DNA from 3 places in the Arthrobacter sp. MW3 TE3886 genome. Region 3 is predicted to be linked to each of the others. Evidence: predicted binding sites of a transcription regulator. Region 3 holds the regulator's gene; each other region holds the start of a gene.
The links. The regulator HrcA, encoded in region 3, represses chaperone genes, less so after heat shock. The targets are predictions, from matches to a motif close to TTNGCACTCGNNNNNNNCGAGTGCNAA.

Region 1: a site for HrcA is predicted at 3,833-3,859, ahead of ABH915_RS16985 (FmdB family zinc ribbon protein). Genes of this name have one in related genera too.
Region 2: a site for HrcA is predicted at 5,441-5,467, ahead of groES (co-chaperone GroES). Genes of this name have one in related genera too.

The regions. Positions count from the first base shown of each region.
Region 1 covers NZ_JBGCAN010000001.1:3,740,287-3,750,748, reverse strand. Annotated here, with positions in the region: gene ABH915_RS16995 (AAA family ATPase) at 1-2,358, shown strand, start outside; gene ABH915_RS16990 (RcpC/CpaB family pilus assembly protein) at 2,442-3,341, opposite strand; gene ABH915_RS16985 (FmdB family zinc ribbon protein) at 3,495-3,746, opposite strand; gene ABH915_RS16980 (5-formyltetrahydrofolate cyclo-ligase) at 3,901-4,548, opposite strand; gene galU (UTP--glucose-1-phosphate uridylyltransferase GalU) at 4,654-5,571, shown strand; gene ABH915_RS16970 (GNAT family N-acetyltransferase) at 5,577-6,197, shown strand; gene ABH915_RS16965 (hypothetical protein) at 6,341-7,339, shown strand; gene ABH915_RS16960 (hypothetical protein) at 7,463-7,753, shown strand; tRNA gene ABH915_RS16955 (tRNA-Ala) at 7,874-7,946, shown strand; gene ABH915_RS16950 (hypothetical protein) at 8,202-10,037, shown strand; gene ABH915_RS16945 (N-acetyltransferase family protein) at 10,115-10,462, shown strand, end outside.
Region 2 covers NZ_JBGCAN010000001.1:3,766,694-3,777,155, forward strand. Annotated here, with positions in the region: gene ABH915_RS17050 (DUF389 domain-containing protein) at 7-888, shown strand; gene ABH915_RS17055 (acyltransferase family protein) at 943-3,024, opposite strand; gene groL (chaperonin GroEL) at 3,293-4,903, opposite strand; gene groES (co-chaperone GroES) at 4,985-5,281, opposite strand; gene ABH915_RS17070 (hypothetical protein) at 6,172-6,606, opposite strand; gene ABH915_RS17075 (SAM-dependent methyltransferase) at 6,673-7,896, shown strand; gene ABH915_RS17080 (shikimate 5-dehydrogenase) at 7,967-8,800, opposite strand; gene ABH915_RS17085 (glutamate--cysteine ligase) at 9,110-10,261, shown strand; gene tsaD (tRNA (adenosine(37)-N6)-threonylcarbamoyltransferase complex transferase subunit TsaD) at 10,332-10,462, opposite strand, start outside.
Region 3 covers NZ_JBGCAN010000001.1:2,836,514-2,846,975, forward strand. Annotated here, with positions in the region: gene ABH915_RS12910 (class I SAM-dependent methyltransferase) at 138-791, shown strand; gene ABH915_RS12915 (NAD-dependent epimerase/dehydratase family protein) at 820-1,866, opposite strand; gene ABH915_RS12920 (GNAT family N-acetyltransferase) at 1,928-2,371, shown strand; gene ABH915_RS12925 (N-acetyltransferase family protein) at 2,414-2,911, opposite strand; gene ABH915_RS12930 (DNA polymerase IV) at 2,999-4,054, opposite strand; gene ABH915_RS12935 (GerMN domain-containing protein) at 4,429-5,355, shown strand; gene ABH915_RS12940 (16S rRNA (uracil(1498)-N(3))-methyltransferase) at 5,408-6,196, opposite strand; gene dnaJ (molecular chaperone DnaJ) at 6,199-7,329, opposite strand; gene hrcA (heat-inducible transcriptional repressor HrcA) at 7,408-8,421, opposite strand; gene ABH915_RS12955 (DUF3097 domain-containing protein) at 8,739-9,590, shown strand; gene ABH915_RS12960 (DUF4870 domain-containing protein) at 9,734-10,153, shown strand; gene hemW (radical SAM family heme chaperone HemW) at 10,286-10,462, opposite strand, start outside.

The sequences.
Region 1 (10,462 bases), 900 kb from region 3:
CACACCGCCGCCGGCGGCGAGCTGGACCGCGCACCCTACGACGAACTCCTGCCCCGGGTGCGGCGGCTCGTCGCCGACACCGCGACCCTTGAAACCCTCCCGGAGCGCACGCTGCTCGTCGAAAGCATGCGTGAGCACGGCCTGGGCGAGCTCCTCGCCGACCTTGCCGAGCGCGAGGTCCCGGAAGGTTCGGTGACCGCCGAACTCGAGCTGGCCTGGTGGCAGTCGGCCCTGGAAGCCATGATCAGCGGCGATGACTACCTCGCCATGTCCGACGGCGACGCCCTGCGCCAGCTTGAGGCGGAGTACCGTCTCGCGGACAACGCCCATATCGCCAGCGGCGCTGCCCGGCTGCGGTGGAACCTGTCCGAGCGCTGGCGCACGGCCATCGCAGCCTACCCCCGCCAGGCCGAGCTGTTGCGCAGCCTGCTGAAGGACGGCCGGGTGACCCTGGCAGCCCTAAGCGGCCAGGCGCAGGAGCTGCTGCCCACACTGGTACCCGTGTGGTCCGTCAGCCCCTACCTCATGACCGGCCTCCTGCCGATCGAGCAGACCTTCGACGCCGTCGTGATCCTCGACGCCGAGACGACCTCGTTGCAGGCCGTCCTCCCGGCGATCGCCCGGTCCCGGCAGGTCATCGCGTTCGGCGACGAACAGATCGCCAGCCCGCGGACCTTTACCGTGGGCGTCGAACGGCTCGCCGCGGGGGAGAGCTCCTACCAAAGCGTTGAGAGCTCGTACCGGGCACTCGCTGCCGTGCTTCCGGTCTGGAACCTGAGGACCGTGTACCGTGCGGTCGATGAAGACCTGGTGCGCCAGCTCAGCAAGGGTTTTTACGGCGGGGAACTCACCCGCCTCCCGGAGGGGCAATCCGCCACGGGCCTTGACCGTACCCTCAGCGTGGAGTACCTCCCCGACGGCACGGGGCTGCCCAGCGCTGACCACGACGGCGTCGAATCGGTTGTTGCCGAGGTCAACCGTGCCGTGGAACTGGTCTTCGAGCACGCCCGGCTCCGCCCCCGCACGTCGCTGGCCGTGGTGACCGGCAGCCTCCGCCATGCCGCCCGGATCGGCGAGGCCATCAGGGCCCAACTGCCCAACTACCCCATGCTCGGCAGCTTTTTCACGGCGGGGGATGAGTCCTTCCGCGTGGTGGATCTGGAACGGGCCCAGGGCCTGGTCCGCGACCACGTCATTTTTTCCCCGGGCTACGGCCGCACCCCGCACGGGCGCACCCTCCACAGCCTCGGGCCGCTTTCCGCCGAGGGGGGCCGCGCAAAATTCGCCCTGGCGATGACGCGTGCGCGCCGGTCCCTGCACGTGCTCAGTTGCTTCCGCCCCGAAGACCTCGATGTCAGCCGCCTCAGCCACGGCGCCGTGGACTTCTACGAACTCCTGGACCGTGAGATCGCGGGCAACACGGACCTTGGCAGCCCCGCCTCCCGGGCCGCGGCCAGCGAGCAGGCGCTCGGCGCCGATCCGCTGGTGGCCGACCTGGGCGACCGGCTCCGGGCACGCGGGGCACGCGTGTGGCACCAGTACGACGGTGTCCTAAACATGGTGGCGGCCGCCGATCCGATGACCACCATCGGCCAGGACGACGCGGAGATTCCCCGTCCGGTGGCGATCGAGTCCGATGGCACCGGCCACTACCGGCGGATGAGCGTCCGGGAACGGAGCAGGCTCCGGCCGCAGCTTTTGGAGCGGCTTGGCTGGCGGTACATGCCACTATGGACCATAGAGGTCTTCACCGACCCCTCGGCCTGCGCCGACCGGATTGGCGGCTACCTCGGGCTGGAGAAGCCCGCCGCGTCCAGCCGGCTGCGGACATCGCACGGGTTCTTCGACGACGGCATCGAGCACCTGGCGATCGACGAGGCCCGGGCCGCCGAGTACCACGTGGCGGCCGAACCCGCGGGACAGGTATTCCGCGGCCACGAAACTGCCGGCCAGGAACTCCGCCGGCAGGCACCCGCATCAGCAATGACAAGCAACACAGGCAGTAAGGAGGCCGGCGGCATGAGTGCGGACGGCATCACCGGCAACACCTCGAAAACCGGCGACAATGGCGACACCGGCGCCCACGAAGCCGCCGCAACCAACGCCGCGGCGGGGGCCGCGGCCGACACCGCTGGGCCGACGACCGCTGGGCCAAAGCCCGGCGAATCGACCGGCGACGGGCCGGACCTGGACGCCGCGAAGGAGACGACCCGCCGTTCGGAGGCACAGGCCACCGTGGCCGAGGGTGTGCTGCCGAACAAGGCGGCGGAAGACGACCCCCGGCGCTGGGGTGACCAGCCTGATAATTACGACCACGACGCCTGGCTCCAGGAACAGAAGCCACCGCACTGGGGCTGACGCTACCGTCCGCAGCAGAGCCTGCGGGCGCAGCCGGCGTCGGCCCGAGCCAACTGCCCGGGCACCCTGGCACTGCGGGAACGCTAGCCCGGCGGTGACGCCACGAGCACGAAAAACAGCTTGCCCTGGGTAGACGCGCCCGCCAGCCTGCGTGCCTGGTCGGCAGGTGCTGCCACCACCACCAGCCCGTCAGTCTCCGCAGCGGCGGGCCAGGGGCCGGCCTTGCCGCCCTGCGCCGACGTCCAGAGCACCGGCACGGCTTCGGCCAGGACTTGGCTCTCGCCGGGTTGTTCCGTGCCGTTGCCGCCGGTGAGCACCACGTTGACGAGCTGCCCGGGGGAGACGAGCTGGATGGAGGCCGGATCCGCCATCCTCAGCGGCACGGCCGCAGAGCCGGGCGGGCTTCCGGCGAGCAAACCCGGCCCAAGGATCTGGGCGTCGGTGAGGAGCTGGCCCTGGCGCAGCGGTGCGGCCAGCTGTTTGCCCTCGAACGCGGTCTCGCTGCCCGGGTTGCCGGCAGGAACGAGGCCGGGCGGCACGCTGATCCTGCTGACATCGCCGGGTTCCAGGGTCCTTCCGGCCGGCAGATCGGCCGCTGCGGCGAAGGCTGCGACCGTGTCAGCGGGCGGGGGAGCCAGCTGCTGAACCGTCAGACCGGCGGGGATGCAGAAGAGGAGGGCCGCGATAAGGCGCCGGTTCCGGTTCAGCCAGCCGCGCAGGCGGCGTCGCGACGGGTGGCCACGGGGCGGATGCCTGCGGGGTTGTGTGGGACGGATTCGGCTCCGGAACGGACGGCCGGCGGCGGAAGACGTGGCTGGGGGAGGGCTGACGGGTCGGATCCCGGTGCGGGACCAGCGGCCGGAGGCCACTTCGGGCATTGCGATGCGGAACGGCCTGAACGAAGGCGTGGAAGAGGGCCCGGATGCCGCCGGGGCAGCCGTCCGGAACGAGGGCGGGGAAACCGCGCTGGGGAAAAGTGCCATGCCGCCACGCTACGGATCCGCCCAGGGCGGCGGGAGATGGGGAGCGTGCTATGTGGATAACGGCCATAGCGGACAGGGGCCAGCGGTTCAGGCGGTGCCCAGGCTCAGCCAGCCGTGGCCCAGCCGGCAGCCGGCGCCAACCAGGCAGATGCCTTAGCTGGCAGCGGCGGCGGGTGCGGGGGTGGCCGCGGGGGCAGCAGGAGCCGGAGAAACCGTGCTGCCCTTGGCGTCGCGCGAATCGGTCCGGTAGAAGCCGGAGCCCTTGAACACTACGCCGACGCTGTTGAACTTCTTGCGCAGCGTGCCCTGGCACTCGGGGCAGGACGTCAAGGAGTTGTCGCTGAACGACTGCACGATCTCGAAGGCGTGGCTGCAGTCCTTGCAGGCGTATGCATACGTGGGCACTGGAAATCCTCCTCAGGGGCAAACGAGCAGGTCCCGTGCTGTCGAGTCCGGATCACCGCCGATATGTCTATCGACCGGTTCCGTCCTTAGCAGTCGCAGGGCCTGAGTGCCAATTCTATCACCTTGGCACGAGCCCGGATCAGTCGGGCCGGGATCAGCCGAGCCGGATGATCCCGCCCGGGGTCAGCGCCGTGTCGACTTTCCGGTCGAACGACTCCGCCGGAATGCTGCCCGCGGGCAGCACCTCCGTGTCATACACGACGGCGGCAGTCGGCAACGCGACACCGTCGGACGCCACGCCGGGCGCACCGCCGGGCACCCCGCCGGACGTGGAGGTCATGGCGGCCAGGGCGGCAAGAAACTTGTCGTAGTAGCCGCCGCCTTGTCCGATTCGGTTGCCCGAGAAATCCACCGCCGTGGCCGGGAGGAAGATGGCGGTGGCGTCCCGCATGACGTCGGTGCCGTGGCGTTCACCGACTGGCTCCTGGATGGGCGCGTAACGGCTGCGGACAAACCCGGACAAGGGAGTCCAGTACACCCAGCTGAGCTTGATATCGGGTTCGCAAACCGGCAGCAGCACCCGGTGCCCGGCATCGACCAGGGCCGTCAGCAGCGGCAATGTGGGCGGCTCGGCGCCCACCCCGAGGTACGCCGCGAAGGTGCCCTGGCGGCCGCTGGCCAGCCCGGAGGCCCACTGGAGCCCATGGCTGGCGATGCCCGCCGCAGCGGCATCCTGCGCGGCCGGCGGGAGCGCGGAACGCGCCGCCCTGTGGCCGGAGCGTATTTCCTCTTTTGACGCCATCTTGGCCCTTCCTCTGCCTCTTGCAGCCGCGCTGCAAGAGGCAGGCCCGGCGGGCGGTTCGCACAATGATTACGCAATGATTCGTCCCTCCGTTAGATTAGTCGTGTGAATACACCCAACGCTTCCGTCCGCAAGGCCGTAATCCCCGCCGCGGGCCTTGGTACCAGGTTTCTCCCCGCCACGAAGGCCATGCCCAAGGAAATGCTGCCTGTCGTTGACAAACCGGCCATCCAGTACGTCGTCGAGGAGGCCGTGAACGTCGGCCTGAACGACATCCTGATGATCACCGGCCGCAACAAGAGGGCGTTGGAGGACCACTTCGACCGCGTCCCCGCGCTGGAGTCCACACTGAAGGCTAAGGGCGACACGGCGAAGCTCGAGTCCATCCAGGCCGCCAGCAACCTCGGTGACATCCACTACGTCCGCCAGGGCGATCCCATGGGCCTTGGCCACGCCGTCCTCCGGGCCAAGCAGCACGTCGGGCAGGAGCCGTTCGCCGTCCTACTGGGCGATGACCTCATTGACGCCCGCGATGAGCTCCTCAGCACCATGATCGAAGTCCAGGCCAAGACCGGCGGGTCGGTGGTCGCTCTGATCGAGGTGGACCCGTCCCAGATCAGTGCCTACGGCTGCGCCGACGTCGAGGCAATCGGCGGTGAGGACTTCGTCCGCATCAACCAGCTCGTGGAGAAGCCCGACGCCGCTGACGCCCCGTCCAACCTGGCCGTTATTGGCCGCTATGTGCTGCACCCGGCCGTCTTTGAAGTGCTGGAGCGCACTGCGCCCGGCCGCGGCGGGGAAATCCAGCTCACGGACGCCCTGCAGGAACTCTCGGCCGGCACCGGCGAGGGCTACGGCGTGTATGGCGTCATCTTCCGCGGCCGCCGCTACGACACTGGCGACAAGCTCAGCTACCTCAAGGCCTGCGTCCAGCTCGCCTGCGACAGTGAGGACCTCGGCCCGGGCCTGCGCGAATGGCTGCCCGGCTTCGCGTCCAGCCTGGCCCCCAGCCTCGCCAAATAACTCCCGTGGGGGGCAGCTTCACCTGGCCGGTGACCCTGGAGAGCGGCGACATCGTGTTGCGCCCGATCCGGTACCGGGACCGCAAGGAGTGGACAGCACTCAGGTCCCGCAACTGCGAGTGGCTGGCCCCCTGGGAGGCATCGAACCCGGTCCCCGGCGGCGGTCTGCCGGACTACCGGCAGATGGTGCGTTCGCTCAAGGCCCAAGCCGCGCAGGCGACGGCCCTGCCCTTCGTGATCGCGGAATGGACACCCGGCCATCAGGCACCGGTGATCGTGGGGCAGCTGACGGTGTCCTCGATCGTATGGGGATCGGCCATGATGGCGACGCTTGGCTATTGGGTTGACAAGGAACGGGCCGGCCGGGGGATCGCCCCCACCGCGGTGGCCATGGCGACGGACTATTGCTTCGGCACCCTTGGCCTGCACCGCATGGAGATCAACATCAGGCCGGAGAACGCGCCGAGCCTGCGCGTGGTGGAGAAACTCGGGTTTCGCGACGAGGGATTCCGGCCCAGGTTCCTGCACATCAACGGTGAATGGGCGGACCACCGGACCTTTGCGCTTACGGCGGAAGAAGTACCGGAAGGCCTCCTCGCGCGGTGGCTGAGAACCCGCCAGTCCTGAAGCCCGCGACAGCCGCCTGACCAGCCACAACGCTCCGACGCCGGTCAGCTGCCGCCGCGCGCGCGACACACCCCTGACAATGCGGGGCAGCACCCCATATACCTCATACGGTTTTGAGTGTGGACTTCCCTCTTAGCAGCTCTGTGATCCTTGTCATTGCTGTTGCGCTCTGGATCGTGTGGGTGGCGCCTTACGTTCTCCGGAACGGACGCCACCAGCTGCAGCCTGCAGGCGAATTCCTGGCGGACGTCATTGACATGGAACCAGCAGATCCACAGGCGGGGAAGGTTATGAAAATGGCGTCGCAGCAGGAGAAACCCATGATCAGCACTCAGCGCGCAGAACCGGCCGGCGGCACACGTGGGCCTGGGGCGGGCAAAGCGGCGACCCCTCAGCTGAGCCCGATTGCTGCGGCGGGCTCCCCGGTGTTCCGGATTCGTTGGGGGCGCCTGGTGCTGGCGGTAGCCGGGCTCCTGGCTCTCCTCACGGCAGTGGTGTCCGGAGCCCTTCGACTTTTCGGCATCGGTTCAGGCTGGCTGCCGGTGACCGCCCTCCTGGGCGCCGTCGCCTCAGTGGCGCTGCTTCGCCGCCTTGCCGTCCGCGATCGCCGGCGGAAGATGAACGCTGCGTTCCGTGCAGCCATGGCCAGCCCGGAACGCGCTCCTGCGCGGCCGTCCGTGCCGGAACAGAACCCCGCCATTCCCGCCGGCCGCCCCGGCGCCCGGCCGGAAAGCCCGCTCTTCGACGCCGAAGCTGGCCGCAACACGCCCGAGCCCGCGCCGAAGCCGCTGACCGCACTGGAACTCCGCCAGGCCGCCCTCGCCGAAGCCGTCGCCTCGGGTGATGCTTCGGCGGCTGTGGCCGCCGGCACGGGTGCAGTAGCGGAGGGCACGAGCTGGGAGCCCGTCGAGGTTCCCAAGCCCACCTACGTCGAAGCCCCGAAGGCCGAACGTGCAGCCCCGATGCCACTCGACCTTCCCGAGGCGCCGAAGGCCGTAGGAAAGCCGTCCCTCAAGCAGGCCGCAGCGCGGCCGGCAGCGTCCGATCCGCAGACCGCCGAGGATTCCGAGACCAAGCAGCTCAGCAAGGCCCAGAGCGCCTTGAGCAACCTGGATGATGTCCTCCAGCGGCGCCGCGCCTGATCCGGCCCGTCCTTCCCGAGATTACCCCGGGCAACCAGCAATGGTTGCCCGGGGTTTTCATGTCCCCGCAGCGGCGACGGCGGGCTTCGCAGCGCCGGGCCGTCGACGCCGGGCACTGTGGGCGTGCTCAGCAGTAACCCGCCAGCGGCCGGCGCCGCCGGCAACATCCGGGGCGCGGAATACTTCCGCGCGGATTTCACGACGGGCGAGGGGATCGCGGCCGCCCTGGCAGGCGCCGACGTCGTAATTGACTGCTTCGTGGGACGCGCCGGGAAGGCACGCAAGAACTTCGCCGACAGCGGCGCGCGGCTTCTGGCCGCCGCCCAGGACGCTGGAATGGCCAGGGCGCAAAGGGTCAACTTGTACACCTGCCGCTGCCCGGCGCGATGGGCCGCTACCTGCGCGAGGGGTTAGATCTGGTGCCGGCCGCGCGACACGGCACCGATACTTTCCGGGGCTGGCTGGAAAACAGCGCAGATAGTTTGTAGCCTAGGGACACCGGCAACGCCGTTCCGTCAGGACCGGCGTTGCTTCGGGGCTATAGCTCAGTTGGTAGAGCGCTTCGTTCGCATCGAAGAGGTCAGGAGTTCGAATCTCCTTAGCTCCACAGATTTCAAGGGTTTTTGAACCTTTGAGTGCGTGGCCCGAGTGTGTGGCCCGACTGTAGGGCCGGATCATTCAGGATCCGCGGCCGTCAGCCCGACTGAGTACGGTGGGCCGCGTTGCCCGCGGACCCGTGACCGGTGCAGAGCAATACCATCATTCCGGGCCCCTGACCTGCGCAATCATTGTCGAAATGGTGTCTGCGCATTATGCTCGGCGACGGGGGAGCCGGGAGCCGGCTCAAAGACTTGGGGGAAAATTGAACAAGAAGACCATCCGCTTAGGCATCGCCGGGGCACTCACTGCGCTTTCGCTCACCGCGCTCTCGCTTGCGGGCCTCGCCGTTCCGGCGCAGGCCGATCCGGATCAGTGGGCCATTCCACCGAACATCGATTCCTGCGGCCCGGTGGTCGACTCAGTCAGGTTCTGCACGGCGCCGGACGGGCATCCGTACCCGATGCTGGTCAACGGCGGCGCCGTCGCCGGCCCGCGGCCCGGCATCGGCGGGCCCCTCCAGGTCGGCAGCACCCTGACCGTTGTTGACGGCGCCTGGGATCCCGCGGACGCCAAGCTCACGCACCAGTGGCTGCGCAACGACGTGCCTATCCCGGGCGCCACCGGCCCCACCTACCTGCTCACCACGGCGGACCTCGGCAAGGGCCTCCGGGTCAAGACCACGGCGGCAGCGCCGAGCTATGCAAAGACGACCCTGCAGTCCGCCAAAACCGCCCCCGTCACGAGCGCCGGCGGCGCTGTCCCGTCCGTCGTTGCGGGGGACGTTGGCATCGCTCAATTGGACACCCACCCGGATAGGCCCAGCCGCCTCGTGTTCGCTGGGGGGACTTTTACGGGCGCTCCGGTCATTCACCGCCAGTACCAGTGGCTTCGCGACGGCAAGCCCATCCTGGGTGCCACCGCGGAAATGTTCGACCCGAAGGGCTGGGGATCAACGGGCCTGCTGAGCGTCAGGATCACCGGCCACGCGCCCGGGTTCAAGCCGGCCGCCGCGACCTCTAAACAGCGAAAGGTTTCTGACTTCGACCCCCAGCCCGGCGCCGTAGTCACCGGCAGCACGGGCCTCGGGGAGGTCCTCACGGCGGCTGATGACGTTCCCTGGGCCGGTTCTACCCCGCACACCTACCAGTGGCTTCGGGACGGCGGCACGATTCCCGGGGCTACCGCGCTGACCTACAAGATCACGGCCGCGGACCAGGGCCGCACCCTGGTGCTCATGACCAATCCTTCCTGGTACGACACCAAAATCTACTCCAACGCGGTCGCCGTGCGGGCGGCTGCGGGGCTGAAGCAGCTGACCAACGTCACCAAACCGGTGGTGACCGGAGACGCCGTGACCGGCTCTCCGATGAAGGTGTCGACCGGAAGCTGGTCCCTACCCTCCGACAAGCTGAAGTTCACCTACAGCTGGTTCGCTCCGGACGGGACGGTAGCTGCCACCGGCTCGACCTATACTCCGAATGAGTCCCAGGTTGGCAAGACCCCGAGCGTCCTGGTGACCGCCTCTGCCCCCGGCTACACCACCGCCCGGGTGAAAGTCACTGCGCCCAAGCCCGTGACCGCGCGAGTGTCGACGCGGGCCATTACCGGGACCCTGGGCGTCGGGTCGAAGCTGACCCTGACTCGCGATCCCTGGTACGACCGGGTCGAATCGGACGTAATTTGGCGGCGTGACGGCGTCCCGATCGACGGGGCCTACGCCTGGAGTTACGTCCTGACGAGGGATGATGCCGGCAAGAAGATCTCGGTCAGTGTGTCCCCGATCGCGACGGGCGGCCTGTACCAGACGATCAGCGCGTCGGGGAGGGTGGCGGGTCTGCCCCTGATTTCGACCACTCCGACGATTGCGGGCACCGTCAAGGTTGGAAACGTCGTGACCGTGCAGCGGGGCACCTGGTCCTGGGGCACTGCCTTCACGTACCGCTGGCTGCGCAACGGCGTCCCGATCTCTGACGCCTATGCATCCACCTACAAGGTCCGGACCGCCGACAAGGGCACCAAGCTCAGCGTCCGCGTCACCGGCTCACGGTTCGGCTACACCACCGTGTCGCGGACCAGCGGAGCGTACCTCGTCGGCTGACCAACGGCTTTCCCGGGCCCGCCGCATGCCGGCGTGGTCCGGGAGGCCAGACTAGCCCGTCCGGGAAGAGGAGCAACATGGCAGCCACAGCGATCGGGACCCGGCCGGCGTCGAACGTAACCCTGCACGTCGGGGCACCAGGATCCGCCGTGGCCAGCGAAACAGCCGCCCTCCTCAACGAGTCCCTCGGCTCCGGCTTTATCCAGCCATCAGCTCTGGCGGAACTGACAGCCGAGGGCGGGGGAGTCCTCATCCGCGCCCGCGGCAGGGGCGGTGAGCTCCTCGGCGCGGGGACCGCCCGCGTCCTGGACCAGGCGTCCCACGCCGTACTGCAGGACCGCCTGCGCCTTCCTGGGGTCGACGCCGGCCTGGTCGGCCGCCGGGTCGGGGAGCTGAAGTCCATTGTCGTCGCGCCCGTAGCCAGG
Region 2 (10,462 bases), 930 kb from region 3:
TCGGAAGTGGCGCTGGCGAAGGCTTCGTCCGTCACGCCGCCCGGGGACGTGATCGAGGTTCTGCTGGCCCGGGAATCCGTGGAGGGGCTCGTGGAGAAGCTGCACGCCCTCGATGTCCAGCAGCGGGGATCGATTACGGTCATCGCACCGGACCTTGTGCTCTCGGACCGCGCCGACCGGGCGGAGGCGGAGGCTCCAGGTGAGGGCGCGGACGCCGTGATCTGGGACGAGGTGTCGCGGCAGACCGGCGAGGATTCGCGCCTGACGTGGAGTTTCCTGGCGTTCCTGGTCCTGGCGACGCAGCTCGCGGCCATCGGCATCGTGACGGACTCCACCATTGCGATCGTCGGCGCCATGGCCGTTGGCCCGGAGTTCGGTCCGCTGGCTGCCCTGGCCGTGGCCCTGGTCCGGCGCCAGCGGCGGCTCGGACGTGACGCGGCGCTGGCCCTCGGCGTCGGCTTTCCCGTCGCGATGCTGGCCGCCGCGCTGACCGCGTGGCTCTCCATACCCCTCGGACTGTTCCCTACAGACGCGCTGGATCACGGTTCGGCAGTTGAATTCATCTACCACCCCGGCCCCTATTCCCTGATCGTCGCCGTCCTCGCCGGAACAGCCGGGATGCTGTCGGTCATCAGCCGGCGCTCTGCGGCGCTGATCGGGGTGTTCATCTCCGTCACCACGGTGCCGGCAGCCGGGTTTGTCGCCGTGGCACTGGTCCTGGGCGAGTACCAGAAGGCGGCCGGCTCCGCCCTGCAGCTGTTCCTGAACCTGCTGGGAATCGTGGTGGCCGCCGTCGCCGTCCTGCTGTTCTACCGCCTGGTGACCAAGCGGCTGGCGCCGGACGCCGCCCGGCAGCTGCGGCGCAGGGCGGACCGCTCCCAGCGTTGACCCATATGGGCAGCTGGTGCCCGACGTGGCCCGCCGGCCCGGGGACCGTCGGGCCTATGGGCCCCATCCGGTCGCGGCGAGGAGCCTCTCGCTGAACATGGGGGCCATGCTGGCCGCATAGCTCCGGCTGAGGTGGTTGTTGTCGAGGTAGACGTAGGTATTGCCGACCGCGCCCGGGCATTCCGTGCCGTTGCAGATCAGGTCAGTCATGTCAACGAACGCAACGCCAGGCAGCTTGCCATCTAGCGCGGCCAGGGGATTCGTCGCCGCCAGGAGGCCCTGCTCGCGCGGCCTGCAGTCCGGCGCGTCGGCACCCTTGGTCGCCACGCACTCTGCCATGTTGAAGGAAAAGCGCGGATTGTCCCGGAGCGCCACGACCTTGATGCCCTCGTCCGCCCAAGACTTCGCGGTGGCTTCGAAGCCCGGGATCACAGTCTCCTGTGGCGACGACGGCGCCGCTTCGGTGCCCACGATGATAATCGCGTCCGGCGGGTTGTTCTTCACTTCCGATGCGACCGCCGCATTGAAATTGTCGCAATCCGCGGAGACGTGCTGCGGCGCAATGTTGGGCTTGCAGGCGCCCTTGAGCATGGCGTAGAGCCGCCAGCCCTTCTCATCGCTGAGGGGACCGATCGAGCCCAGCCATTGCTGGGCGTGGGAGTCACCGATCACCAGGACCTTTTTCGCTCCGGTGTCGGACTGATTGTTCTGGAAACAGTCCTTCTGAAGCGTCTTGTCCTTCGGTTGCAGGTCACCGGAGCACGAGTTCGGCAGGCTGGCCCAGTCCTGCGGCAGCGTCTGCGGGGTGGGGAGCAGGACGGCGTTGGCGTCCGCCTGGTCCACGAAGCCGGGCATCAGCGCCAAGGCGCCCGGGTTGTTCTTCGGGGCCTGGGCCAGTACTGCCTCGCTTTCGAGGCGCTGCTGGATCTGAATCCCGGCCAGCGGCACGGCGGCGGTGGCCACGACCGCGGCGATGGCAACAAGGGCGCGGCGCCGCCGCACCTCCGGCCACTGCCACTCACGCCAGGGCTTCTCAATAAAGCGGGTGGTGAGGTAAGCGAGCACCAGTGAAACGGCGACGATGACGGCGCCCGTGATCGGACCCGCTTTGTCCCTGTGCAACACGGCAAGCGAGATGACCAGGACCGGCCAGTGCCACAGGTACAGGGCGTACGAAATGTCACCCAGCCGGACCAAAGGCTTCGAACTCAGGATCCGGTCGACGCCGAGCTTGCTGCCCGACTGTCCGGCGGCGATGACGCAGGCTGCCGCCAGGGTGGGCCAGAGTGCGACAAACCCGGGGAAGGAAGCCTGGACATTGAGCAGGAGGCCGCAACTGAGCATGGCCACAATGCCAAGCCAGCCAAGCCCGATCCGCCAGCCGCGCGGAAGCCGCAGGGCAGGAAGGGCCAAAGCCACCAGGGTGCCCAGGGCAAACTCCCACAGCCGGGCCCAGGTGTCGAAGTACGCCTCAGTTTGGCTCGCCTGGGTGAAGACGATGGAGTAGAGCAGCGAACCAACGAAGATCACGGCGAAGACGTAGCACAGCAGCACGCGGTAGCGGAGCTTGAAGCGCTTGGCGACGACCGCGGCCCCCACAAAAATAAGCGGCCACAGGATAAAGACCTGGCCCTGGATCGAAAGGGACCAGAAATGCTGGAAGGGGCTGGCCTGGCTGTGGTCCGCGGCGTAGTAGTTCGTCGCCTGGGTCTGCAGGAGCCAGTTCTCAGCATAGACCAGGGAGGCCCAGCCCTGGTTGATGATTTCCATCCACCGGGTCCGGGGCAGGAACAGGACAGTTGCAGCGAGGATGGCCACCAGGACGGTGACGGCGGCCGGGACGAGGCGCCGGAAAAGGTGCAGCCAGTGTTTGATGAGGGCCATGGACCGGCCCTGCTCGTAGCGGCCCACGAACTGCAGCGTCATGAGGAAGGCCGAGATCAGCAGGAAAACGTCCACGCCACCGGAGACCCGGCCCAGCCAGATGTGATAACTCATGACCATCAGCACGGCGAGGGACCGGAGTCCCTGGATTTCGGGCCTGAAGGTGGATTTTCGGCCAGCCTTGGGTGCGGGATCGTGCCCCGCCGCGGCATTGTGCCGGGCAGGCCGGGGCAAGGTTCCTTGCTGTGTCATAGAACTATCCCTCAACCAGATAACCAAAGCCTCCATGTTACCAAAACGTAATTTTGATGGCCAATCGCCGCGGCGGCCACCGATCCCCATTGAGGCATGCCAACGTGGGAGTTTCCAGTGAACCTGGGACGCTGGAGCGGCGCCTGACGGGTTAACTCTGCCAGAATCACGGCAACTTCCGGCCAAGAACACGGCAGAACGGCAGCAGAGACTCGACAGAAAAGGGACGGCCCGGCAAGTTGCCGGACCGTCCCCCTGCGGGCAGAGCCTAGTGCTTGTGCCCTGCGTGCTCGTCTTCGTCAGCCGGCTTCTCCACCACGAGGGTTTCCGTGGTGAGGACCAGTGCCGCGATGGAGGCCGCGTTGCGCAGAGCCGCACGCGTCACCTTGACGGGGTCGATCACGCCGGCGGCGATCAGGTCTTCGTATTCGCCGGACTTGGCGTTGAAGCCCTGGTTTACGGCGGACTCGGCGACCTTGGCAACGACGACATAGCCGTCGAAGCCGGCGTTCTGGGCGATCCAGCGCAGCGGCTGGGTCAGGGCGCGGCGAACGATGCCGACGGCGGCAGCCGCGTCACCTTCGAGGGCCTGGACGGCAGCGTCCTCGTCGAGCGCCTTCAGGGCGTGGATGAGGGCGGAGCCGCCGCCGGCCACGATGCCTTCTTCGAGGGCAGCGCGGGTGGAGGACACGGCGTCCTCGATGCGGTGCTTCTTTTCCTTCAGCTCAACCTCGGTGGCAGCGCCGACCTTGATCACGCCGATGCCGCCGGCCAGCTTGGCCAGGCGTTCCTGCAGCTTTTCCTTGTCCCAGTCCGAATCGGTCCGGGTCAGCTCGGCGCGCAGCTGGGCAACACGGGCGGCGACGTCCTCGGCCGAACCGGCGCCGTCGACGATCGTGGTGTTGTCCTTGGTGACCGTGATGCGGCGTGCGGTGCCGAGCACCTCAAGGCCAACCGTGTCCAGGCTCAGGCCCAGTTCCGCGGAGACAACCTGCGCACCGGTGAGGGTCGCGATGTCCTGCAGCATGGCCTTGCGGCGGTCGCCGAAGCCCGGTGCCTTGACGGCAACGACGTTCAGCGTGCCGCGGATGCGGTTCACGATCAGCGTGGACAGGGCCTCGCCCTCGACGTCTTCGGCGATGATGAACAGCGGCTTGGAGCTCTGCAGCGCCTTTTCCAGCAGCGGCAGGAAGTCCTGCACCGAGGAGATCTTGCCCTGGTTGATCAGGATCAGTGCGTCCTCGAGGACGGCCTCCTGGCGTTCCGCGTCAGTGACGAAGTACGGGGACAGGTAGCCCTTGTCGAACTGCATGCCCTCGGTGAGGACCAGCTCGGTCTGCGTGGTGGAGGATTCCTCGATGGTGATCACACCATCCTTGCCGACCTTGCCGAACGCCTCGGCCAGGAGCTCGCCAACCTCGTCGCTCTGCGCGGAGATCGCGGCCACGTTGGCGACCTGCGTGCCTTCAACCGGGCGCGCGTTCTCCAGCAGGCGGGCAGCGACGGCCTCGACCGAGACCTCGATGCCACGCTTGATTTCGCCCGGAGCGGCGCCTGCCGCTACGTTGCGGAGGCCTTCCTTGACCAGGGCCTGGGCCAGGACGGTGGCGGTGGTGGTGCCGTCGCCCGCAACATCGTTGGTCTTGGTGGCGACCTCCTTGGCAAGCTGCGCGCCAAGGTTTTCGTAGGGGTCGTCCAGCTCGACTTCACGGGCGATGGTCACGCCATCGTTGGTGATCGTGGGGGCGCCCCACTTCTTGTCCAGTACGACGTTGCGGCCGCGCGGGCCCAGCGTGACCTTGACGGTGTTGGCGAGCTTATCGATGCCGGCTTCAAGCGACCGGCGGGCAGCGTCGTTAAACGCAAGCTGCTTTGCCATGGTTTTGTCCTTTCAAGACAGAACCCCGCGCAACTGATCCAGACAATGCGTAAGGATCGGCTGCGCGGGGGTCCAAGAGAGTTACTTTACGACGATCGCCAGAACGTCGCGGGCGGAGAGCACGAGGTACTCGGTGCCGCCGGTCTTGACTTCGGTTCCACCGTACTTGGAGTAGATGACGACGTCGCCGACGGCAACGTCGATGGGAACGCGGTTGCCGTTGTCATCGAAGCGGCCGGGGCCTACTGCAACAACTTCGCCTTCCTGCGGCTTCTCCTGCGCGGAGTCCGGGATAACCAGGCCGGAAGCCGTGGTCTGCTCGGCTTCGAGCGGGCGGACAACAATACGATCCTCAAGAGGCTTAATAGAGACCGACACTCGGACCTCTCCTTTTCGTCAGCAAATTTGTGGACTATGAAGCGGTGATGCCAAGGCGCACAGACCGTCGTCGCGGTGCCGGCAGCGTGCCTGGCGGAGCGCGCTTCATGTGTTAGCACCCTCCTAGGGAGAGTGCTAATGACGACTCTATGTAAATGGTTAGCACTCGGTCAAGGCGAGTGCCAGAAATTCGTTCCGGGTGAACATGCCCCCCCCCCCGTGGGACATGCCCATTTTTCGCTGCGGCCGGTGGACACTTGGGCATCATGTCCTCTGCCCGCGCTGAGCGATGGACATGCCCAGCATGCGCGGGCGGCCCGGGAGGACATGCCCACTCCTGAAGCTGAGCGATGGACTTGCCCTGCGGGTGCGGGCTACCCCGAGGGGACATGCCCATTTTTCGCTGCGGCCGGTGGACACTTGGGCATCATGTCCTCTGCCCGCGCTGAGCGACGGACATGCCCAGCATGCGCGGGCCACGCCGGAGGACATGCCCAACGGGTGTGGGCCACGCCGGCGGACATGCCCAACGATTGCGGGCTGCCCGTGAGGACATGCCCAATCTTGGTGGCTGCCGGAGGACACTTGGGCATCATGCTCGCTGCCCGCGCTGAGCGATGGACGTGCCCAGCAGGCGCGGGCCACCCGGAGGACATGCCCAATCTTGGTGGCTGCCGGAGGACACTTGGGCATCATGTTCGCTACCCGCGCTGAGCGATGGACATGCGCAACGGGCGTGGGCTTCCCGGGAGGACATGCCCAAGCGTGGCGAAGGATGCTGGGCATGTCCTGTGTCCTGTGGAACCGATTGGCTCTGTGGCCTGTGGCACCGTTTGGCGTTGCGGGCGCTCGGCCCACGCGCTGCGCCCCCGCGTGCGCCTACTCGGTGGCTACTGGCCCGCGAGATCGTCGAAGTCCACGTCCTCGCCGTCGTCTTCGTCCGTGTCCTGGCCATCGTCGTTCCGGTGCCGGTACATCAGCACGGCACCGGCGGAGGCCAGCAGGATCCCTGCGATGAGAAAGACGATGCCGCCGAGCCGGGCCGCGGTATAGGTGTCGCGGATGGCCCGGGCCTCGTCCGTGGCGTCCTGGACGTTCTTGCCGCCGACGGAATACACGGTGGCGTTAAAGGAGTCGAGGAAGAAGATGATCACCAAGAGTGCGACAGACACGACGGCGATCACCGCGCCGGCGATCAGCGCCGGTTTTGCGTAGCGGGCCAGCCCCTGCGGGCGCCGGCGCTCCTGCCCGGCCTCGTCGTTCCCGACCGTGTCCTGTCCGGCCGTGTCCGCTGAGATGCTGTCGCCTGTGCCGCTGTCTTCCATGCCGTCAAGCCTAGCCCCCGCCGTCCGGTCACAGCGCGCCCGCGGACCTCAACTACGCTGGATGGCATGACTGACGCACCGCAGGAACATATTGCCCCGATCCTCACCCCCGAGGGCTGGGAGCTGCTGGCGTCGTTGGGGCCGTACCGCGAGGACGAGGCCTTCCGCCTCACGGCGGCGCTGCGCAAGGCCGGCCACTCCCCCGAAATGGTCTCGGCCGTGCTCACCCAGTCCCGGCTGCGGACCAAGGCCGAGGCGAAGTTCGGCGAGTTCGCCCGGCAGATGATTTTCACCAAGGCCGGCCTGGAGCAGGCCACCCGGCTCACGGTGGCGGCACGGCACGCGCAGCGGTTCGCGGAGGCCGGGATCGGCCACGTCGCGGATCTCGGCTGCGGGCTCGGGGCGGATTCGATGGCCCTTGCGTCCCTGGACCTGGTGGTCACCTCCGTGGAAATGGACGAGGCCACGGCCGCCTGCGCCACGATGAACCTGATCCCGTTCCGCAATGCCACCGTGGTGCATTCCGATGCCACGTCGGTATCGCTCGAAGGGGTCGACGGCGTCTGGCTCGACCCCGCCCGGCGCACGACGTCCACTTCGGGAACCAAGCGGATCTGGGATCCGGAGGATTTCTCCCCGCCGATGTCCTTCGTGGAGTCACTCGCCGGTTCCGGCCGCGCCGTCGGCGTGAAGATGGGCCCGGGCATGCCGCACGATTCCGTGCCGTCCGGATGCGAGGCGCAGTGGGTCTCCGTGGGCGGGGACGTGACCGAGGTGGCCCTGTGGTTCAACGCGGTGCGGCGTCCCGGGGTGCGGCGCGCGGCCCTCGTGCTCGGACCCCTCGGCTCTGCTGAGCTCACCAGCGGCGAGGACTTCGGCGCCGGCCCGGTGGCGCCCGTGGGACCCGTGGAGGGGTACCTGTATGAGCCCGACGGCGCGGTGATCCGCGCCGGCCTGGTGGCCGACGTCGCGCTCCAGCTGGGCGGGCACCTCGTGGACGAGCACATCGCCTACATCTGCGCCCCGGAGCTGCATGACACCCCGTTCGCCAGGGCGTACAGGGTCCTGGAGGTGATGCCGTTCAACGTCAAGGCACTCAAGTCCTGGGTCAAGGATCAAGGCATCGGGGTCCTGGACATCAAGAAGCGCGGCACGGCTGTCACGCCGGAGGAGCTGCGCAAGCAACTCCTGCCCGGCGGCAGCGCCAAGCACAAGCACAAGAAATCGGCCACCCTGGTCCTCACCAGGATCGGCGAAGACCGGGTGGCCATCTCGGTGGAGCCCGTCTAGCCCCGCCAGCGGGATCCCACGGGCGCGGGGCCCCGTGGCAGGATCCCACGGAAGGGGCCGGGCGGCCGGGTTACTGGGCCCGCGTGAACTCCTCGGCGGCCCGGATTTGCTCGTCGGTCGGCCGGACGCCGGTGTACAGCACGAACTGCTCGAGCGCCTGGATCGTGGCCACCTCGGCTCCGGTGATCACGGTCTTGCCGGCCGCGCGGCCGGCCTTGATGAGGGGCGTCTCGGCCGGGAGCGCGACGACGTCGAACACCACTTTGGCGGCGTCGATGGCCTCCTGCGGGAAGGGCAGCGCGGCGGCGTCCGGGCCGCCTGCCATACCGATAGGGGTGACGTTGACCAGCATGTCGGCCATGCCGGTACCGGACGCGGCAGCGCCCAGTTCGGCGCTCCAGGCGAAGCCGTACTGTTCGGCCAGGGCGCGGCCGGATTCTTCGTTGCGGGCCACGACGGTCACGTCCTTGAACCCGGCATCGCGCAGCGCGGCCACGGTGGCCTTGGCCATGCCGCCGGAGCCCAGGACCAGCACCGAGTAGTCCGTGGGGACCGCGTTGCTCTGCAGGAGCTGCTCGATTGCGGTGTAGTCGGTGTTGTAGGCCGTGAGCCGGCCGCCGTCGTTGACGATGGTGTTGACCGAGTCGATGGCCTTCGCCGACGGGTCCATGACGTCAACGAGGGCGATCACGTCCTCCTTGTAAGGCATGGACACCGCGCAGCCGCGGATGCCGAGGCCGCGCACCCCGGCGATCGCCTGGGCGAGGTCGGTGGGGGCAAAGGCCTTGTAGATCCAGTTCAGGCCCAGCTGTTCGTACAGGTGGTTGTGGAAGCGCGTCCCGTTGTTGCTGGGCCGGGCCGAGAGCGAGATACACAGGGTCATGTCTTTGTTCAGTATGGGCACAGCTCCATTAAACGCCAGGATGGGTCCGGCCACCCGCGGCTCACCGCGCGACTGCCCGCGCCGTCGCTGACCAGCCACGTTGTGAATACACTCACGCACCAGCGGCAACTTTGACACCGTCCCGGGGCCGGCCCTGCACTAGACTTGGACCACCCGTAGCCCCGCCAGCCGCCCGGCCGGCGCCCTGGTATGTGGGAAATTGCACGTGACACCGCCGGTGCCGCGTCCAGGGGCATGTCCGAGGGTGTTTGCCAGCGCATCTCCACACCAGGACCACGGCCAGGGACAGCAAAACAGTGAAGGGACCACATGAAGATCGAGTTCGCTTCATCCAGGCAGTCGACCCTAGGCGTGGAATGGGAGCTGGCGCTCGTCGACGCCGAGACCGGCGAGCTGGCCTCCGTGGCGAACCAGGTGCTGCGCGGCGTCGCTGCCCGGCATCCCGAACTCAATGAGGACGACGAGCACCCGCACATCAAGCAGGAGCTGCTGCTGAACACCGTGGAGCTCGTCACCGGCATCTGCACCACTGTTGCGGAGGCCAAGGCGGACCTGAGCAGCTCGCTCGCGGCGGTCCGGGATGTGACCGATCCGATGGGTGTGGAGATCTTTTGCGCCGGGAGCCACCCCTTCAGCCCGCCCCAGCTGCAGCCCGTCACGGACAAGGAACGCTACGCCAAGCTCATTGACCGGACCCAGTGGTGGGGCCGGCAGATGGTCATTTACGGCGTCCACGTGCACGTCGGACTCGACAGCCGGGACAAGGTCCTTCCGGTGCTGGACGGCCTGGTCAATTACTTCCCGCACTTCCAGGCGCTCTCCGCGTCCAGCCCTTTCTGGGGCGGCGAGGACACCGGATACGCCTCCCAGCGGGCGCTGATGTTCCAGCAGCTGCCGACCGCCGGGCTGCCCTTCCAGTTCTCCAGCTGGGAGGACTTCGAGGCGTACGCCCAGGACATGTTCACCACCGGCGTGATCGATTCGCTCTCGGAGATCCGCTGGGACATCCGGCCCGTCCCGCACTTCGGCACCATCGAGATGCGCATCTGCGACGGCCTGGCCACGCTCGAGGAAGTCGGCGCCATCGCCGCCCTGACGCAGTGCCTCGTCGACGAGTTTTCCACGACGCTGGACAACGGCGGCACCATACCCACCATGCCGCCCTGGCATGTCCAGGAGAACAAATGGCGGGCGGCCCGTTATGGCTTGGACGCAATCATCATCCTCGACGCCGCGGGCAACGAGCAGCTCGTGACGGAGCACCTGCGCGAGACGCTCAAGCGGCTTGAGCCGGTGGCGGCGAAGCTGGGCTGCAGCGCCGAACTGGCCGACGTCGAGAAGATCATCGAGCGCGGCGCCGGCTACCAGCGGCAGCGCCGCGTCGCCGCCGAGCACGGCGGGGACCTGCGCGCCGTCGTCCTGGACCTGGTCAAGCAGATGCGCCAGGGCCCGGACGCCTAGCTCCGGCGCCAAGAGCCAGCACGGAGGCGGACGAAGCCGAAGGCCGTGCTAGCTTCAGGCGGACGCAGCCTCAGGCGGAGACTGTCGTGACCGGCATCGAGGAATCCGGCGCAAAGCCGATCCCGCTCGGTTTCACGCCGGCCATCACCAGTTGCGCCCCGAGCGCGGCCACCATTGCGCCGTTGTCCGTGCACAGCGGCA
Region 3 (10,462 bases):
ATCAACCACCGCGGATACGGGTTCCCAAGCCGGCCGCAACGCACTGTCGCGCAGCGACACAACGCGTCACGGACCCGTTGCATGACGTAAGAAATGGACGCCACGGGTTCGCCGGCCATGGCCGTTAGGCTCGGTTGATGGCAAACCACGAAAATTTGATGGACGTCAGATCCGCGTACGACACGGTCGCCGAGACTTATTCAGCGGTGATCCCGGATACCAGCTTCGAGGCCGAGCTGGATATGGCCATGGTGGACCATTTCATAGCGCACCTGCGCGCCACGGCGGACCGGACGGTGATCGACGTCGGATGCGGCACCGGACGAATGACCGGTTACCTCGGCCATGCCGGGCTGAACGTCAGCGGTGTCGACGTGTCGCCCGAAATGGTCCGGGTCGCGCAAGAACTGCATCCCGGGCTGCTGTTCGAAGTCGGAGAGCTGGCGGACCTGCCCAAATCCGACGCAGCTGCGGACGGCGTCCTCGCCTGGTATTCGATCATCCACTCTCCCCCGACGGCGCTGCCGGCGATCGCGCGCGAGTTCTGGAGAGCGCTCCGCCCGGGCGGTTCGGCGCTCGTCGCTTTCCACGCCGGCAGCGGCCACCACACGATTGACCGCGCCTACGGACATGACGTCCAGCTCCGCACGGAACTGCACGCCCCCGACGAGGTGGCGCTCCGGTTCACGGAACAGGGCTTTGCGATGCGCGCCCAGCTGGTGCGTTCACCGCGAGCCACGGAAAAACATCCGCAGGCCGCCATTCTCGTCGACAAACCCCTAGCCCCTTAAGCCCTTAGCCCCTCAAACCTGTAGCCCCTCACAGGGGACGTTGGCGTGTCCGCAGGGCGGAACCAGCGGTGAACTGCTCTTCACGGCTGTAGTCGAGATAGTGCCCGAGGGACGGATCGTCGGTTCCCGGCATGGCTCCGGCCGCTGCCGCCTTCACCAGCCAGTCCACCTGATGCGGGATGGTCTGGGCGTATGTCCCCACCGGCTCATAGGCCAGGTCGAGGGAGGCCTTGGTGCTGAGTACCAGCGGGGGCCGGAAATCCCAAGGGTGGTCGCCGAGGCCCGCGGGTGCGCTGTCATCCAAGAGCACCTCTTCCCAATGGTGGCCCAAGTGGCGGGCGATTGCTGCCGCGATCTCCCGGGCATTCGGCGCATCTGGATCAGCGCTGTTGAGGATCCGTGCCGCGGGCACGGCGGCCACCCGTTCCACGAGGGCCGCCGTGTTCACCGCTGCCGTCGTGTGGTCCGCACCCTGCCCCGCATGGGCCAGGAATACGGCCGGGCGCCGGTCGAGCACCCGTTTGACGAACATCCATTCCCGGGGCAGGGCCGCGCCCTCACCATGTACCTTGGAGGCCCGGATCACTGTCACCGGATGGCCGCTGTCCAGGAGGGTGTGCTCTGCGGCCACCTTGTTCGCGCCATAGCCTTCCCGGGAACGGTATTCCCCGGCTCCCGGCCGCATAGTCGGATTGCCCTCGAGGATGGGCGCCTCAAAGCGGGGCGGTATATCGGAATTGACGTGGTTGCCGGCGGCGTCGACGTACACGGCCTTGCTCGAGAGCATGACGGCGGAGGTCACCGCGGCCAGGTGCGGCAGGAGTTGCCGGGCATCGGCCTCCGCGTAACACACCGCGTCCACGAGGAGATCGGCACCACCGGCCATCAGCCCGGCCAGGGCGTCGTCGTCACGACGTTCGGCGGCGATAAATCGGGCACCGGCGGCAGCCAGGTCAGCCGGCATCTTGGTCCGGTCCCGGCCCGTCATGTCCACGGCCCAGCCGGCACGGATCAGCCGCCACGCAATTGCGCGGCCGAGAACGCCAGTGCCTCCAAGGATCACAGCCCGTTTCATGGGTCCGACTCTAACGGACGGGGTGCCTGGGGCGGACGCACCGCCAAAGTACGGTACTTCCATGTTCATCATTCGCGAAGGGCGCCCAGACGATGTGCCCGGCCTTGCGGCGCTAAGGGCCACGTGGGCGGCGGAACAGGACCCTGCGCTCATCAACGATCCAGCCTTCGATGCCGCCTTTAGAGAGTGGATGACTGCCAGTCCCCGAAAGTTCTTCGTGGCCGACTACGGTGGCGAACTAGTCGGGATGCTCAACCTGATGATTTTCGAGCGGATGCCCAAACCGGGGACGGAATCGTCCCGGTGGGTCTATCTGGGCAACGCATACGTCCTTCCGGAGTTTCGGAACGCCGGAGTCGGCGGCCGGCTCGTGCACGCCTCGATCCGGTTCGCGCAAAGCATCACTGCCGTACGGATGGTGCTTTCCCCCTCCGACGAATCACGCGACTTTTACGCACGGCTTGGTTTCGAGCCGGCCGCGGAACTGAACATTCTCAGGTTCTGACCCCTCGGGTCCGCCAGGCCGATGCGCCGTGGATGTGCCCGGCTAAATGTCGGAGCGGACCATCCTTATCTCAGGTAGTTCCTCCCAATCGGGTGAAAGCAATTTTCGTGTCCCATCGGGCTGAAAACCGTTCTTGGCATAGAAGGCCTGAGCACGGGGGTTGGCCTCAAGCACCCACAGGTAGGCGGGTAAATCGCCGAGGGCGGCCCTCAGCAGGGCTTCCCCGAGTCCAGTGCCATGGGTGCGCCCCAGTGTGTAGATGGAGTAAAGCTCAAGTTCTCCGGGTAAGTCATCGTCACGTCCCGTGCCTGCGTCGGCAAATCCGACGATTTCATTGCTCTTGTCCAGGGCGATGATTCGAGGCTCAGCGCTGTCCAGATAAGGTCGGCGTTTTTCCACGCGCTGCGGGATGCTGGCACGGCGCGCATCGAAGAACGCCGGGGACAGAAGGTGGCCGTAGCATTCCTCATGGGCCCGGGTGTGCATCCGGACTACGGCGTCAGCGTCCCCACCCGCGGCCTGGCGGATGTGGTATTCCATCCTCCCAGCCTAGCTTTGACTTGAGGGGTTCCCAGGGTCATTTTCAGCCTGCCCGCAGAACGCTGCGGCGGTAAGGCAGCGACGCCGTCACCAACCGCCGCGCGTCGGTGTATGTCCCGTTCGGGCATCGTCGGGCATCGCCATTTCGGCCCGCAGGCCCAGGAGCCGGATCGGACGGCCCGCTTCGACTCCGGCTGCGAGGTCCAAGGCCCGCGAGAGGATTTCGTCCCGGTCGAATGTCTCGGGAATCTTCCTCGCGTGTGTCTTGGTGACGAACGGCGCGTAGCGAACCTTCAGGGTCAGTCCAACCACGGGCCGTCCTTCGGCCACAACATCCTCCAGGACACGCGCCGTCAGCTCCCTCACGGCGCCGTCCACCTGGGCGGGTTCGGTCAGGTCGCGCTGGAAGGTGGTCTCCCGGCTATGCCCGCGGGCAACCCACGGGGTGGCGTCCACAACGCTGGCGCCGTCCCCGCGTCCGAGCTCCGCGTACCAAGGTCCCATCCTGGGGCCGAACTCCGGTACCAGGTCTTGGGGGTCGGACGCGGCGAGCTCGGCGACTGTGTTGATGCCGAGTTTGGCCAGCCGGCCCGACACCTTGGTTCCGACGCCCCACAGGTCCTTGGTGGGCCGACTGCCCATGACAGCGAGCCAGTTCCCGGCAGTGAGACGGAAGACGCCGGCCGGCTTGCCGAAACCGGTGGCGACCTTGGCTCGGACCAGGGTGTCGCCGATGCCCACACTGCAATGCAGCTGCGTACGCTCCAGGACAGCGGCCTGCACCTGCCGGGCGTAGGCTTCCGGATTCTCAGTCTTGATGCCCACAAAGGCTTCGTCCCAACCCAACACCTGCACGGTGGCGCCGGGCTGCGCGCGCAGGGTGGCCATGACCGTTTCAGACGCCGCCAGGTAAGCCTCCTGATCGACGGGCAGGATCACGGCGTCGGGCACTTTCCGGGCCGCAATGCGTAAGGGCATGCCGGAACCCACGCCGAACGCCCTGGCTTCGTAGGATGCGGTCGACACCACGGCGCGTTCCGTAGGATCGCCCCGGCCGCCGACAATGATCGGCTTGCCAGCAAGCTCCGGCCTCCGGAGTACTTCGACAGCCGCGATGAACTGGTCGAGATCGACGTGCAGCACCCACGGGATTCCGCTCACGCCACCAGTCTGCCCTAAACGACCCCGGCAGGCATCGCTGGCTCAGCAACGATGGGCGCCACCGGCGTCCGCGCTTGGAACCACCAGCGGGCAACTTTAGGTATCAACTTTGTATCGGCCTCATATCGTTCCCGTTGCAGTTCCGGCGCCGGGGCCCAAACCCGGCTGCCGCGCCGTGCCCGTGTGCCATGCTGGAATCCGGCTCCCCCGGGATCGCCGCGCCGGTCTCCGGCCGGTGAGGGACGGGGGCGGCCGCCAGCGGCCGACGACGGCTACAAACGGACCATCACCGCGGAACGCGGGGCGTAAGACGAAGGGACAGCGGCATCAGCAAGCGTGGAGTTCAGCAGCCATCGGTGGGGCGCATCCGCCGCGCCGCGCTGGCGTTGGCGCTGCCTGCCGCCCTCGTCCTGTCCGGCTGCGTGGCGACGCCGCAGAGCGGCATCACGAATTCCAGCAGCCCGTCGGAACTCATTCCCGTCCCGGCGTCGGGCGTGCCCACCACGAGCGCTCCGCTCGAGACAGCCCAGACGTCGAACAAGGCTCCCGTGTATTGGATCGGCCGGGGCAATGACAACGCGTTTCTCTACCGCGAGTTCCGAGACGTTCCGGACCAGGACAATCCCGTCACCCGCGCCCTGCGGGTAATGATGTCGCAGAAGCCGCTGGACCCGGATTTTTTCACGCCCTGGCAGAATCCGAAGAAGCTGGCGACGTCGATTTCCGGCAAGAACGTCATCACGGTGGATGTCTCCGCTGATGCCTTCAACAGCAACGTGGATGCGGCCATGGCCGAGCGCGCCATCCAGCAGCTCATCTACACGGCGACAGCTGCCGCGGCCAGCGCCGGCCTCATCGATGCCGGACAGCAGGTCCAGGTGGTTGTGCTGGTGGACGGTCACACGGACTACGTGGCCTTCAACCATGTCCGTCTGGGCGAGCCGACGTCCCGCAGCGCCGGGATGGTGGCCCCTGTGTGGATCATTGATCCGCAGGAGGGCACGTCCGTGGGCGACGGATCGGTCAAGATCCGTGGCCGCAGCACCGTCCAGGGCGGGAAGCTCCGCTGGGCGATCCTCAAGGTCGACGGCGACGGCGACAACGCCAAGACCGCGTATCTCAACGGCAGCGCCACCGCCTCGGCCGATGCAACCCAGTCCGGGCTGTTCACTTTGTCCGTGAACCTCGGACCGGGCAATTATGAGGTCCGGGTGTCCCAGGTGGACGCATCCGACAGCGCCAAGGAGGTATTCCAGGACACCCGCGGGTTCACGGTCAAATAACCGTCACCGTCAAATGGCCGTCACTGTCACTGGTGACGGCGGCTGCCGCAGGTCACCAGCGGCCGAGGATGTCGCTGGCCAGCACGGTGGCGGCGGGCCCCGCCGTGGACGAACGCAGAACATGGTGCCCCAAAAGGGCCGTGACCGCGCCGGCGTCGCAGAGCCGGGTCACCTCCCGCGGACTGATGCCGCCTTCCGGACCCACGATCAGCAGGACCTCACGGGATCCGGCGTCGCCTGCCATGACCTCGCCGGGCTGCGCGGATTCCAACCAGGATTCCAGGACGAGCCGCAGGGGGCGCACGGCGTCTTCATGCAGGATGACGGCGAGGTCTGCCGCCGCCACGGCCGCCTGCAGCCCGGCGCCGTCGACGGCGGCCCGGACCTCGGGAATCCATGCCCGGCGCGCCTGTTTGGCGGCGGCCGTCACCACCGACTGCCATTTGGCATGCGCCTTCGCGGCCCGCTCGGCCTTCCACCGCACGATGGACCGCTCGGCCTGCCAGGGAATGACGGCGTCGATGCCCAGTTCGGTCGCGGTCTCGGCCGCGAGTTCGTCGCGATCGCCCTTGGCGAGGGCCTGGACCAGGACCAGCCGGGTTCCGGGCCGCGGTTCCTCGGCAAGGTCCACGCATTCGACGGTCAGCTCCCCGGGAGCGACTGCGGTCACGGTGCCGGTCAGGCGTTTGCCGGCGCCGTCCGCGATGTCGACGGTTTCCCCGACGGCGATCCGCTTGACGGTGACGGCGTGGCGTGCCTCGCCGCCTTCAAGGACGAAGGCCGAGCCGGGGACCTGCTGGTCCAGGGTGCCTGGAGCGGTGAAGAAGACCGGGTTACTCACCGCTACAGGTTACCGAGCCGGTCCCGCAGTTTGGCGAAGACGCCGCCGCTGGCCGCAAGCTTTCCTTCCGTGAGGTGCTCGCCGCGGTGCTTGGCCAACTGGCGGAGCAGTTCTTCCTGGACGTGATCGAGCTTGACCGGCGTTTCCACCTGCAGGTGCACCTTCAGGTCGCCGCGGCCGTGGCCGCGCAGGTGCGTGACGCCGAGGCCGCGCAGGGTGATGATCTCGCCCGACTGGGTGCCGGCCTTGACGTCGATCTCCTGCTGACCGTCGAAGGTGTCGAGGGATATTTCGGTGCCGAGCGCGGCAGCGGTCATGGGAATGTTGAGGCTCGCGTGGAGGTCATCGCCCTCGCGCACGTAGGTGGGGTCGTTGTTGACCCGGATCTCCACGTACAGGTCCCCGGCGGGGCCGCCGGCGGGGCCTGCCTCGCCCTGGCCGGACAGCTGGATGCGGGTGCCGGTGGCGACGCCGGCCGGGACCTTGACGGTCAGGGAGCGGCGGCTGCGGATCCGGCCCTGGCCGCTGCATTCGTTGCAGGGGTCCTTGATGACGGTGCCGAAGCCCTCGCAGGATCCGCAGGGGGCGGATGTCATGACCTGGCCCAGGATGGACCGTACGGCGCGCTGGACCTGACCGCTGCCGCCACAGATGTCGCAGCGGACCGGGTGGGTGCCCTCGCGGCAGCAGGAACCCTCGCACGTGGGGCAGATGACGGCCGTGTCAACCTCGAGCTTCTTGTTCACGCCGAACACGGCGTCGCGGAGGTCGATGCGGACGCTGATCAGTGCGTCCTGGCCGCGGCGGACCCGGGACGCCGGGCCGCCTTGGCCGCCGCCGGCGCCGAAGAAGGTCTCGAAGATGTCCTGGAAGGCGAAGCCCTGGCCCGAGTAGCTGCCGCCGCCGAAGCCGTTGTCGGTACCGTTCTCGTTGCCGGTGGTGTCATAGACCCGGCGCTTCTGCGGATCAGAGAGGACCTCGTAGGCGTGGGTGACGGCTTTAAACCTGTCCGAGGCATCCTCCCCGGGGTTCACGTCCGGGTGCAGGGTGCGGGCCAGTTTCCGGTAGGCCTTCTTGATCTCCTCCCCCGATGCGTCGCGGGAGACTCCAAGAACGTCGTAGTGGCTGCTCAAAGTGTGTATCTCTTCCTTTTCGTACTGCCTGTGGGGCACTGCCTGTGGGGCAAGAAGTCGTGTTCGGTCCCGGGCCTGTCAGGGCCCCAGGATCCTCGAAAGGTAGCGGGCCACCGCGCGGACGGCGGCCATGGTGGTGGGATAGTCCATCCGGGTGGGCCCAAGCACGCCGACCTTGGCCGTGGCGTCCGGCCCGTAGGCGGTGGCCACAACCGAGGCCTCGGCCAGACCGTCGTAAGGGTTTTCCCGGCCGATGCTGACCGTGACTCCCCGCGGGTCTTCGGCCATTTCGCTGAGCAGGCGGAGCATGACCACCTGCTCCTCGAGGGCCTCCAGCACGGGGCCGATGCTGAGCGGGAAGTCCACGTTGGAGCGGGCCAGGTTGGCGGTGCCGGCCATGACCATGCGCTCTTCGCGGCTGCTCGTGGCCAGGGCCTCCAGGCCGCGGGCCAGCGCCTGGGCCGCTCCGCGCCGCGCGGGCGGGCCACCGGCAACGACGGCGGGCAGCAGCTGCGGCATCAGGCTCAGCGGGGTTCCGGAGAGGCTGGCCAGAAAGCTGGTCCGCAGTTCCGCCAGCGCGTCGTCGGGAAGGTCCTGCCCGACGTCGATCACGCGCTGCTCCACCTTGCCGGTGTCCGCGATCAGTACCGCCAGCACTTTCCGGGGCGCCAGCAGCACGAACTCGATGTGCCGCACCCGGGCGCGGCTGAGCAGCGGATACTGCACGACGGCGACCTGGTTGGTCAGGTGCGAGAGGAGCCTCACGGTCCGGTCAAGAATGTCGTCGAGGTCGTCGGATCCTTCCAGCAGCGCCTGGATGGCCCGGCGCTCGGCCGGGGACAACGGCTTCACCGCTGAGATCTGGTCGACGAAAAGCCGGTAGCCCTTGTCAGTGGGGATCCGGCCGGCGCTCGTGTGCGGTGCCGTGATCAGGCCCTCGTCTTCCAGCGCCGCCATGTCGTTTCGGATCGTGGCGCTGGAGACGCCGAGATGGTGCCGTTCCACGAGTGCTTTGGAACCCACGGGCTCACGCGAATGGACGTAGTCCTCCACGATGGCGCGCAGCACTTCGAGTTTGCGCGGTTCGCTCACGCTCCACCTCCAATCGACGGTCCCGCAGTCGGTGCCGTCCGCCGTGTCCGGTCCGGGTCCACAAGTGCTGCACGGACGGTCCGCAACAGGACAAGGGTTAGCACTCGACATGCCTAAGTGCTAACCAGTCTAATATGAGTCGCCGCGTTGTTAGCATTGGATTCGCTCCAGGCGTGGCCCGCGGGAACGCGATTCCCGTCACGCCGGCGCCGAGACCGTGGCAGCCGCTGCCGTTGCCGCGCCGTCGCGGTCCGGTTCCGGCCCCGGAGAGTTCCACCGACCGCCGTACATTCCGAGTGCAAAGTAAGCGTGTAGAGATGTCGTACCAGAACTGGGGACCCCAGGACCTGTCCGCCCCCGCCAAGACCCAGTTGCCGGAAGTCCCGGTGGAACGCGGGATGGTCCTCGAGGAGGTCCAGTCCGGCTGGGTGGGCGCCGTAACCCGGGTGGAGAAGTCCGGCGGCATGCACGTGGTGGCGCTGGAGGACCGGCGGGGCAAGTCGCGGTCCTTCCGCCTCGGCTTTGGCTTCCTCCTGGAGGGCCAGCCCATCCGCCTGATGCCGCCGGCCCCGAAGAAAGCGGCACCGGCCGCCGGTGCCGGCCGCACGGCGTCGGGCTCGGTGCGGGTGGCGGGGCAGCGCGCCCAGGTGGCCAAGGCCAGCCGTATCTGGGTGGAGGGAAAGCACGACGCCGAGCTCGTGGAGAAGGTGTGGGGCGATGACCTCCGGGTGGAGGGCATTGTCGTCGAACCCCTGCACGGCATTGACGACCTCGCAGCCGCCGTGGCGGAGTTCGGCCCGGGCCCGGGGCGGCGCCTCGGCGTGCTCGTGGACCACCTGGTACCCGACTCCAAGGAGTCGCGGATCGCCGATGCCGTCATGGCCTCACCGGGCGCCGCCGGCAACGTCCTCATTGTGGGGCACCCCTACGTGGACGTGTGGCAGGCCATCCGGCCCGCGGTCCTGGGGATCGAGCAGTGGCCCGTGATCCCCCGCGGCATGGACTGGAAGACCGGCATCCTGATGGCTTTCGGCTGGCCCCACTCCACAAAGGAGGACATCGGCCTGGGCTGGCAGAAACTCCTCGGTGCTGTCCGCAGCTACGCTGATCTGGAGGCGTCGCTGCTCGGCCGCGTGGAAGAGGTCATTGACTTCCTCACCGCGCCCTAGTCCGCCGCGGCGGCCGCCCCTGATCTCCATTTCCGGGTGCGAGCAAGTATTCTTGAAACGGCGGCCGCGCTTCCAGTGCGGTCCCGGCTAGTTCAGGCACAACCCAGGCAGCAACGCATCACCGCAATCCGAAGGGCTACACCGTGGCAGATAACGCACGCGAACACACGGGCAATCAGGCTGGCCATGGCCAGCCCCCGTACCATGGGGTTCCGGCAAACGCGCTGCCGCTGACGGCCAGCGAGGACCGGCAGTGGGCCACGCTCGCCCACTTCGGCGGCATCCTGGGCTGCGTGCCGTCGCTGCTGATCTACCTCATCTTCAAGGACCGCGGCCCGTTCACGGCGCAGGAATCCAAGGAAGCCCTCAATTTCACGCTGCCGCCGACCATCGCCGCCGTGCTGGCCAATCTGCTGGTCTTCATCCCGGTGGTGGGCAACCTCTTCGCCGTGCTCGCCACGGTGATCTGGATTGCTGTGACGTGCTTCTCGGTGGCGGCAGGCATCCACGTCAACCGCGGCCAGCCGCACCGTTACGAGTTCAACCTGCGCTGGATCAAATAGCCGGCGCAGACCAAACTAAAGAGAGCCGGCCGCTGCCCGTATGAGGCAGCGGCCGGCTCTTTTTTGTGCCGCAGGCCGTGTGCGGCCGCTGATGCGGGCCGCCAAATTGTGGAGGCTTTGCGACCGGGCAGATTAGTCCGGCAGGATCCTGCGGACGACGGCGTCGGCCAGCAGCCGGCCTTTGAGCGTGAGGATGAGCCGGCCCTTGAACGCGGCCGCGGGGTCCACGAGGCCGTCAGCGATCAGCCCTGCGACGGCGTGCCTGCCGGTGTCCCCCAGGCCGCCGAGGCTCGGGATGTCGAGTCCGGA